Regions from separate parts of the Stenotrophomonas sp. Steno-Z1 genome, predicted to be linked through region 1. Evidence: predicted binding sites of a transcription regulator. Region 1 holds the regulator's gene; the other holds the start of a gene.
The links. Region 1 encodes FliA, which starts transcription of late flagellar genes. Its sites were predicted from a motif close to TAAAGTTTNNCNNNCNNNGGCCGATAA; they were not measured.
Positions count from the first base shown of each region.

Region 2: a site for FliA is predicted at 1,893-1,919, ahead of AC06FD_RS14095 (GGDEF domain-containing protein). Genes of this name have one in related genera too.

Region 1 covers NZ_JBWJPB010000007.1:26,424-30,835, forward strand. Annotated here, with positions in the region: gene flhF (flagellar biosynthesis protein FlhF) at 1-650, shown strand, start outside; gene AC06FD_RS16155 (MinD/ParA family ATP-binding protein) at 637-1,524, shown strand; gene AC06FD_RS16160 (RNA polymerase sigma factor FliA) at 1,521-2,267, shown strand; gene cheY (chemotaxis response regulator CheY) at 2,284-2,676, shown strand; gene AC06FD_RS16170 (protein phosphatase CheZ) at 2,676-3,290, shown strand; gene AC06FD_RS16175 (chemotaxis protein CheA) at 3,295-4,412, shown strand, end outside.
Region 2 covers NZ_JBWJPB010000005.1:40,828-45,239, forward strand. Annotated here, with positions in the region: gene AC06FD_RS14095 (GGDEF domain-containing protein) at 1-1,800, opposite strand, end outside; gene AC06FD_RS14100 (sensor histidine kinase) at 1,949-3,316, shown strand; gene AC06FD_RS14105 (hybrid sensor histidine kinase/response regulator) at 3,350-4,412, shown strand, end outside.

The DNA of each region.
Region 1 (4,412 bases):
TCGACCCGCTGGAATCGGGCGGCATCATCGCCCTGGTCGGCCCGACCGGCGCCGGCAAGACCACCACCATCGCCAAGCTGGCCTCGCGCTTCGCCGAGAAGCACGCCGCCCGCGACGTGGCCCTGGTCACCACCGACACCGGCCGCATCGGCGCCCGCGAGCAGCTCTACGGCTTTGGCCGCCAGCTCGGCATCGCGGTGCACGAGGCCAACAGCGGCAGCGACCTCAACCAGCTGCTGGAGCGCCTGCAGGACTACAAGCTGGTGCTGATCGACACCGCCGGGCTGGGCCCGCGCGACCGCGCCCTGGCTGCCCAGCTGCACTGGCTGCGCGCCGCCCAGCAGATCCGCACCCTGCTGGTGCTGCCGGCCAACACCAGCTTTGGCGACATGGACGAAGTGGTCCGCCGCTTCAGCGCCGCCAACCCGCAGGGCGTGGTGCTGAGCAAGCTGGACGAAACCGGCCGCTTCGGTACCGCCCTGTCGGTGGCCGTGGACCACCGCCTGCCGATCACCTGGGTCACCGATGGCCAGGACGTTCCCGAAGACCTGCACCGGGCCAGTGCGGCCAATCTTGTACTTCGCCTTGAAGATTTGCGCCGCGCGGCCGATATGCCCTGCAACCCGGAGTTGAACCATGCCGTCGCGTGAGTATGCCAAGCTGACCAAGACCTTCCCGCTGTCGGCCACCCGCAGCCAGCCGCTGGGCCCTGTGCGCACCATCGCCGTCACCGGCGGCAAGGGCGGCGTGGGCAAGACCAACGTGTCGGCCAACCTGGCCGTGGCGCTCGCCGACATGGGCAAGCGCACGCTGCTGCTGGACGCCGATCTCGGGCTGGCCAACATCGACGTGATCCTGGGCCTGCAGCCCAAGGTGACCCTGGCCGACCTGGTAGCCGGGCGCTGCACCCTGGAAGAAGTGATCCTCGAAGGCCCGGGCGGCGTGCTGGTGGTGCCGGCCGCGTCCGGCCGCCGCCACATGGCCGAGCTGCAGCCGGCCGAGCACGTGGGCCTGGTCAACGTGTTCTCCGAACTGGAGCGTGAGCTGGACTTCATGGTGGTGGACACCGCCGCCGGCATCACCGACGGCGTGCTGACCTTCTGCCAGGCCGCGCAGGACACCGTGGTAGTGGTCTGCGACGAGCCGGCCTCGATCACCGACGCCTACGCGCTGATCAAGGTGCTCTCGCGCGAGCGCGGCGTGGACCGTATCCAGGTGGTGGCCAACATGGTCCGCGACCCCAACGAAGGCCGCGTGCTCTACGAAAAGCTGACCCGGGTCTGCGAGAAGTTCCTCGCTGATGTCTCGCTCAACTACCTGGGCTGCGTGCCGCAGGACGACTGGCTGCGCCTGTCGGTGCAGCGCCAGCAGCCGGTGGTCAAGGCCTACCCGTCCAGCCCGGCCGCGCAGGCGATCACCGAGATCGCCCGCCGCACCGCCCGCTGGCAGGCACCGACCGAGCCGCGAGGCGGGGTCGAATTCTTCCTGGAACGCATCCTCAAGCAACGCGGGGTGACCGCATGAAAGGCGCCGCACAATACAAAGAGGTGCAACGCACGGCCGCCAACGAGTGCATCGCACAGCACTCCGACCTGGTCCGGCGGATCGCCCACCACCTGGCCGCCCGGTTGCCGGCGAGCGTGGAAGTGGATGACCTGATCCAGGCCGGCATGATGGGCCTGATCGAGGCCTCGCGCAGCTACGACGCCGACCAGGGCGCCTCGTTCGAAACCTATGCCTCGATCCGCATCCGCGGCTCGATGATCGACGAGATCCGCCGCGGCGACTGGGTGCCGCGTTCGGTGCACCGCCGCGCCCGCGACGCCGCCTCCACCATCCGCCGCCTGGAGCAGAGCACCGGCCGTGCCGCCAGCGCCACCGAAGTGGCCGCGGCGATGGACATGCCCCTGCCGGACTACCTGCGGCTGATGGAAGACGCCGCGCGCGGCCAGGTGCTGAGCCTGGAGTCGCGGATCGAAGACCAGGGCGAGCTGGATACCGTCGCCCAGGGTGGTCCGACCCCGCAGCAGGTGCTTGAGCGCGGCGAATTCGGCCGCGAGCTGGGCAATGCGATCGGGCTGCTCCCCGAGCGCGAGCAGCTGGTGCTGTCGCTGTACTACGAGCAGGAACTGAATCTGAAGGAGATCGGCGCGGTACTCGGTGTCAGCGAGTCGCGCGTCTGCCAGATCCACGGCCAGGCGGTCCTGCGCCTGCGTGGCCGACTGAAGATCTTCGAGGCGGCCGACGCCGGCCTCGAGAACCATTGATACCGAGGAAAGTGCTTTGAACAAGAACATGCGTATCCTGATCGTCGACGATTTCTCGACCATGCGTCGTATCGTCAAGAACCTGCTGGGCGATCTGGGCTTCACCAATACGGCCGAAGCCGAGGACGGGCATGCCGCGCTGTCTCTGTTGCAGAGCCAGTCGTTCGATTTCGTGGTCACCGACTGGAACATGCCGGTGATGACCGGGATCGACCTGCTCAAGGCGATCCGCGCCGACGCCAAGCTGAAGACGTTGCCGGTGCTGATGGTGACCGCCGAAGCCAAGCGCGAGCAGATCATCGAAGCGGCCCAGTCCGGCGTCAACGGCTACATCATCAAGCCGTTCACCGCCCAGACCCTGGAAGAAAAGCTCGGCAAGATCTTCGAACGCCTGGCGGCGAGCGCCTGATGGAAACCCTCCGCGACAAATCGGCGCTGGTGCAGCGCCTGCAGGATGCCCTGGCCGCGCTGGAAAGCGGCGACGAAGCCGGCTGGCGGCGGGAAATCGACGCGCTGGCCGCGTTGCGTACCCAGCCGATGATGGCCGGGCTGAACCGGCTCGCCCGCGAGTTGGGCCAGGCGTTGGGCGAACTGCCCAGCCTGCCCAGCGAGGCCGGCGAACTGGACGATGCCTGCGCACGCCTGGACCACGTGGTGGCGATGACCGAGCAGGCCACCCACCGCACCCTGGACCTGGCCGAGGAATGCCGCACGCTCACCGAGCAGCTGCGCGCCAATGGCTTGACGGCCGACCAGGACCAGCAGCTGGACCGGATCCGCCACAACCTCACCGAGATCGCGCTCACCCAGAGCTACCAGGACCTGACCGGGCAGATCATCCGCCGCGTGGTGGGCATCGTGCGCCGCGTGCACGAGGGCTTCGGCGCGCTCGGCCTGCCGCCGCAGGACGACAGCGCGCACAAGCGCGACAACGGCCTGGCCGGCCCGGCCGTGAACGGTCTGGATCGCCACCAGGTGTCACAGGTCGACGCTGACGACCTGCTTTCCGATTTGGGGCTGTAACACCATGAGCGCTGTTCCAGACGATATTGCCGCCGATTTCATCCTCGAGGCCCAGGAAATCCTGGATCGCCTCGGCGAACAGCTGGTGTCGCTGGAGCAGTCGCCCCAGGACAGCGACCAGCTCAACGCGGTGTTCCGCGGCTTCCACACCCTCAAGGGCGGTGCCGGGTTCCTCGGCATCCAGGCGATGGTCGAACTGTGCCACGCCGCCGAGGAAACCCTGGGCATGGCGCGGTCGGGCAAGGCGGTGCTGCAGGCCCATCACTTCGATGCGGCCCAGCAATCGCTGGACTACCTGCAGTCGATGCTCGATTCGGTCTCGGCCGGCACCGAGCCCGGCTATGCCCCGCCGGAGCTGATCGCGCAGTTCGACGTCAACGGGCCGGCCACGCCGGCGCCGGTGGCCGCCGCTGCGGCGGCACCGACCAGCGGCGAGTTGATCACCGACGACGAGTTCGAGGCTTTGCTCGACACGTTGCACGGTGGCGCCGCGCCCACCGCCGTGGCGCCGGCGAACAAGGCCAATGACGGCCTGATCGGCGAAGACGAATTCGAGGCCCTGCTGGACCAGCTGCACGGCGGCGCCGCCCCGGGCGCCAAGGCCGTGGCCGCCGCACCGACCCCGCGCGCACCCGCCGCCGCCCCGGCCCTGCCGGCCAAGCCGGCGGCCAACAAGCCGGTGGCCGAAGCCGAGCACACCGTGCGCGTGGACACCAAGCGCCTGGACGCCATCGTCAACCTGATCGGCGAACTGGTGCTCTCGCGCAACCGCCTCAAGACCCTGCGCGCGCGCCTGCACGACGAAGAACTCGACCGCGCCGTGTCCACCCTGGACATCGCCACCGCGCGCCTGCAGTCGGCGGTGATGCGCACCCGCATGCAACCGGTGGGCAAGGTGTTCTCGCGCTTCCCGAAGGTCGCCCGCGACGTCGCCCGCAACCTGAAGAAGGAAGTCGAGCTGGAGCTGGTCGGCGCGGAAACCGAACTGGACCGCAACCTGGTCGAAGCGCTCGCCGACCCGCTGGTGCACCTGGTCCGCAACGCCATCGACCATGGCATCGAGACCCCGGAGCTGCGCGAAGCCCAGGGCAAGCTGCGCAGCGGCCACGTGCGCCTGTCGGC
Region 2 (4,412 bases), on a different contig from region 1:
ATCGTGCAGCACGCTGTACAGGTCGACCTCCCTGCCGGTGGCTGCGCCCCAGAGGCTGGCCCAGGCGTTGCGGCCGCTGCGGCGCGCGCTCTGCAGGGCGCGGTCGGCCGCGCGCAGGCTGTCGTCCAGGTGCGCGGGTTGGTCGGCGAACAACGGCAGCGGGGCCAGGCCCAGGCTGGCGCTGAGGGTGATCGGCTGCCCGGGGCGGGTGTCCACCAGCAGGTGCTCGATGCGGGTGCGCAGGTGGTTGGCCAGCGCCTGCGCGGCGGCCTCGGAGGTGTCGTGACGCGCGACCAGGAACCGGGTGCCACCCCAGCGGGCCACCAAGTCGCCGCGGTCCACGGCGCTGCGCAGGCAGCGCGCCACCGCGCGCAGTACCGCATCGCCGCCCGCCTGGCCGTGGCGGTCGTTGAGTGCCTGGAAGTCGTCGATCTCCAGCAACAGCAGCGCACTGCGCCGCTGGCCCGATGGCCGGGCATCGCCCAGCAGGCGTTCGGCCTCGTGCCGGCTGGGCAGCCCGGTGACCGCATCGGTCCGGCTCAGCGCCGCCAGTTCGTGGCGCTGGCGGCGCAGGCGCAGGATCAGGACGGCCGCGATCGCCAGTACCGCCAGCAGCGCGGCCACCGCGCTGTTGCGGACCACCCGCACCCGTCCCAGGTCCTGTTCGGCGTTGACCTCGGCCGGTGCGATGTGGCGCTCGGCGCTGGCCTGCAGCCTGGCCAGGCGGTTGAGGGTGTCGCCCTTGCTGCGCGCCTGGTCCAGGTCGCGTGCCTGGCGGGCCACCTGCAGCGCCTGCTGGCGCAGGCCGAGCAGCGTGTAGGCATCGCCGAGCACATCCAGGCCATGGCGGATCTCATCGGTGAAGTGGCCGCTGTCGGCCAGCGCCTGCGCCTGTTCGGCCAGGGCCAGGCCCTGGGCGGCCTGGCCGCGGTCGAGCGCCACCCGGGCCAGGCGCTGCAGGGTGATGATCCGGCCCTGCGCGTCCTGCGTGGTCTGCCAGGCCAGCGCCTGGTCCAGCCCCTTCTGGGCCCGGTCCAGTTCGCCGCGCACGCGCTGGATCTCGGCGCGGTGGCTGCCGATGCGGTGCATCAGCAGCTCCTGGCCATTGAGGCGGGCGCCGATCGCGGCGGCACGATCGAAGGCGGTCTGCGCCTCTTCGTAGCGTTGCATCGACAGCAGCGCATAACCGACGTTGTAGTGGATCAACAGGTCGCCCGGGTTGGGCGGCCGGCGCAGGTGCTCGCTCAGCGCGGCGGCCTTCTGCAGGTAGGTCAGCGCGCCCTGGGCATCGCCCATCGCATCGCCGCGGATCATCGCGATCTGCATCAGCGCGCTGATCTGGCCGTGCACGTCGCGGGTGCGTACCGCGTCGTCGAGCAGGGTGCGCGTCAGCTCCAGGGCCTGGGCCTGGTCGCCGCGCCACAGCAGCAGGTGCGCGGCCAGCGCACGTGCGCGCTGGGTGTCCTCGGCGCTGGCATCGGCGCGTGCGGCGGCGGCCAGCAGGCGCTCGGGCAGGCCCTCGGTCTGCGCCAGGCGGCCCTGCGAACGCAGCGCCATGCCCAGGCAGCCGATCGCCCCGATCTCCACCGAGGTGGGCAGCGTCGGTCGCGCCAGCAATGCCGTGGCGATCTGCAGCGATGTCTCCGGGGTGCTGGCCAGCAGGGCATTGCACTGCTCCACCTGGGCGATCAACGGCCGGCCATCGCCCGGGCGCTGTGCCTGCGCAGGCAAGGTGGAAACGGCAAGGGCAACGCACAGCAGCGCAGGCAGACTGCGCCGGACACGCGACAAGCAGTTCATGGTCCACAACATCCTGGCGGCGATCCGGCGGAGGCGGGCGTGGCGGCGAGAAGGCTGCCGCCAATCGGGGGTGCCGGATCGTGGAAGGCTAATATACCGGCGTTGTCGACAAAACTTGACGCTTCTGGCCCGTTCGGACCCGCCGTACATGCCGATTACCCCGTTCTCCTCCCTCCTTGACGATGCGCCTGGCGCGGCCACACCGGGCCTGGGCGAGCGCACCGACGCCATGTTGCGCGGCCTCTGGCTGCTGGTGGCGGCCTTCCACCTGCTGACCGCCAGCTGGTTGCTGCTGCGCCTGGGCGACGGAGTGGACACCCTGGTCCTGGCCCTGGCGGGGGTGCACCTGGCGGTGTGCGTGGGCTGCCTGGTCGAGCAGCGGCGCGGCCGTGGGGTGCGTGCGGCGACGCTGTTCGTGGTCGGCCAGTTGCTGCTGCTGTCGGTGACCGAAGGCTATTGGGGCCTGGCGTCGCTGTCGCGGGTCCAACTCGTGCAGGTGGTGCCGGTGCTGCTGGTGGCGGCGCTGCTGGGCGCGGCGCCGTTGCGCTGGGCCACGCTCTGGGCGTGCCTGGCGATGCTGCTGGGCGCCTGGATCGACCTGGCCGGCATCCTGTTCCGCCCCGACCGCGTCGCGCACGTGGTCACCGATCTGGGCGTGTGCGTGTTCGGCTGCGTACTGGTGGCCTGGCTGCTGCACCACAGCGTCACCGGCCTGCGTGAGAGCCTGCAGGTGGCGCGGCAGCACGGCGTCGAGCTGGCGCGCAAGCGCGATGAGCTGCAGCTGGAAATGCAGGAGAAGGAGCGCTCGCGCGACCAACTGGTGCACGCGATGAAAATGGAAAACGTGGGCCGGCTGGCCAGCGGCATCGCGCATGACTTCAACCACCTGCTGGCGCTGGTGCACGGGTACGTGGGCAAGGCGCGCCGCGCGCCCGACCCGGCGACCGTGGCCGAGGCATTGCAGGGCATCGACTCGGCCGCCCGCCGGGCCAGCGCGGTCAGCCGGCGGCTGCTGGATTTCAGCCGGCTGGAGGCAAGCCGGCCGCAGCTGCTCGATGCCGCCGCGACCATCGACGCGATGGCGCCGACGCTGCGCCAGGTCTTCGGCGAGAGCGTCCACTGCCATGTCGATAGCGGCCAGGTGCAGTGCCGCGTCCACTTCGACCCGGCGCAGCTGGAATCGATCCTGCTCAGCCTGGCGGTCAACGCCGGCCAGGCGATGCCCGAGGGGGGGCGCTTCGCGCTGCGGCTGGGGTGGTTGCCCGACGCCGGCGAGCTGTCGATACAGGCCGCCGACACCGGCCTGGGCATGAGCGAGGAGGTCCGGGCGCGCTGCCTGGAACCCTTCTTCACCACCAAGCCGGTCGGGCAGGGCACCGGGCTGGGGCTGGCCGTCAGCGCCAGCCTGGTGGCGGCCGCCGGTGGCCGCATCGAGGTGGAAAGCCGGCTTGGCCACGGCACCTGCGTGGACATCCGCCTGCCGGCGCGCGCTGCCCCTGTCGAGCAAGCGTCGTGATCTACTAGCGGTCTGCTCGCACGGAATCATCCCGTGGTCTCCAGTTGGATCCTGCTGTTGGTATCGGTGGCCTACGCCGCGCTGTTGTTCGGCGTGGCGTGGTGGGGCGACCGTCGCCCGATGTACCCGGACCGGCCGTGGCTGCGCCCGGTGGTCTACAGCCTGGCGCTGGCGGTGTACTGCTCGTCGTGGACGTTCTACGGCGCGGTCGGCACCGCGGTGCGCAACGGCATCGGCTACCTGCCGATCTACCTGGGGCCGTTGCTGTTGTGGCTGTTCGGCTGGCGCATCATCGAACGCCTGGCGCTGGTCGCGCGCAGCCAGAACGTGGTGTCCATCGCCGACTTCATCTCCTCCCGCTTCGGGCGCTCGCGGCGGCTGGCCGCGCTGGTGGCGGTGATCGCGCTGATCGGCATCGTGCCGTACCTGGCGTTGCAGTACAAAGCGGTGGCGATGAGCCTGCAGGTGCTCACCGGCAACGTCGGGCCGACCGGTTTCTTCACCGATCCGGCGCTGTACGTGGCGCTGCTGATGGCGCTGTTCGCCACGCTGTTCGGCACCCGCCAGGTGGACGCCACCGAGCACCACCACGGCATGATGCTGGCCATCGCGCTGGAATCGATGATCAAGCTGATCGCGATGGTCGCGCTCGGCCTGTTCGCCTACCTGTGGCTCAACGACCATACCGATGCGGTGCTGCAGTCCGCGCACACGCTGTTCAGCGGGTTGCCGCCGGTGGGCTTCATCTCGCAGACCCTGCTCAGCTTCCTGGCGATCATCTGCCTGCCGCGCCAGTTCCACGTGGCCGTGGTGGAGTGCGGCGACGTGCGCGACATCCGCCGCGCGCGCTGGATGTTCGGTGCGTACCTGGTGATCATCTCGGCGATGGTGATCCCGATCGCCACCGCCGGCGTCACCCTGTTCGGCACCGGTGGCAGCGTCGCCGACGACAGCATGGTGCTGGCCCTGCCGCTGGCCGAGGGCCGCAAGTTCCTGGCGCTGGTGGCCTACGTGGGCGGCTTCTCGGCGGCCACCGGCATGGTCATCGTGGCCTCCATCGCGCTGGCCACCATGGTCAGCAACGACCTGGTGATGC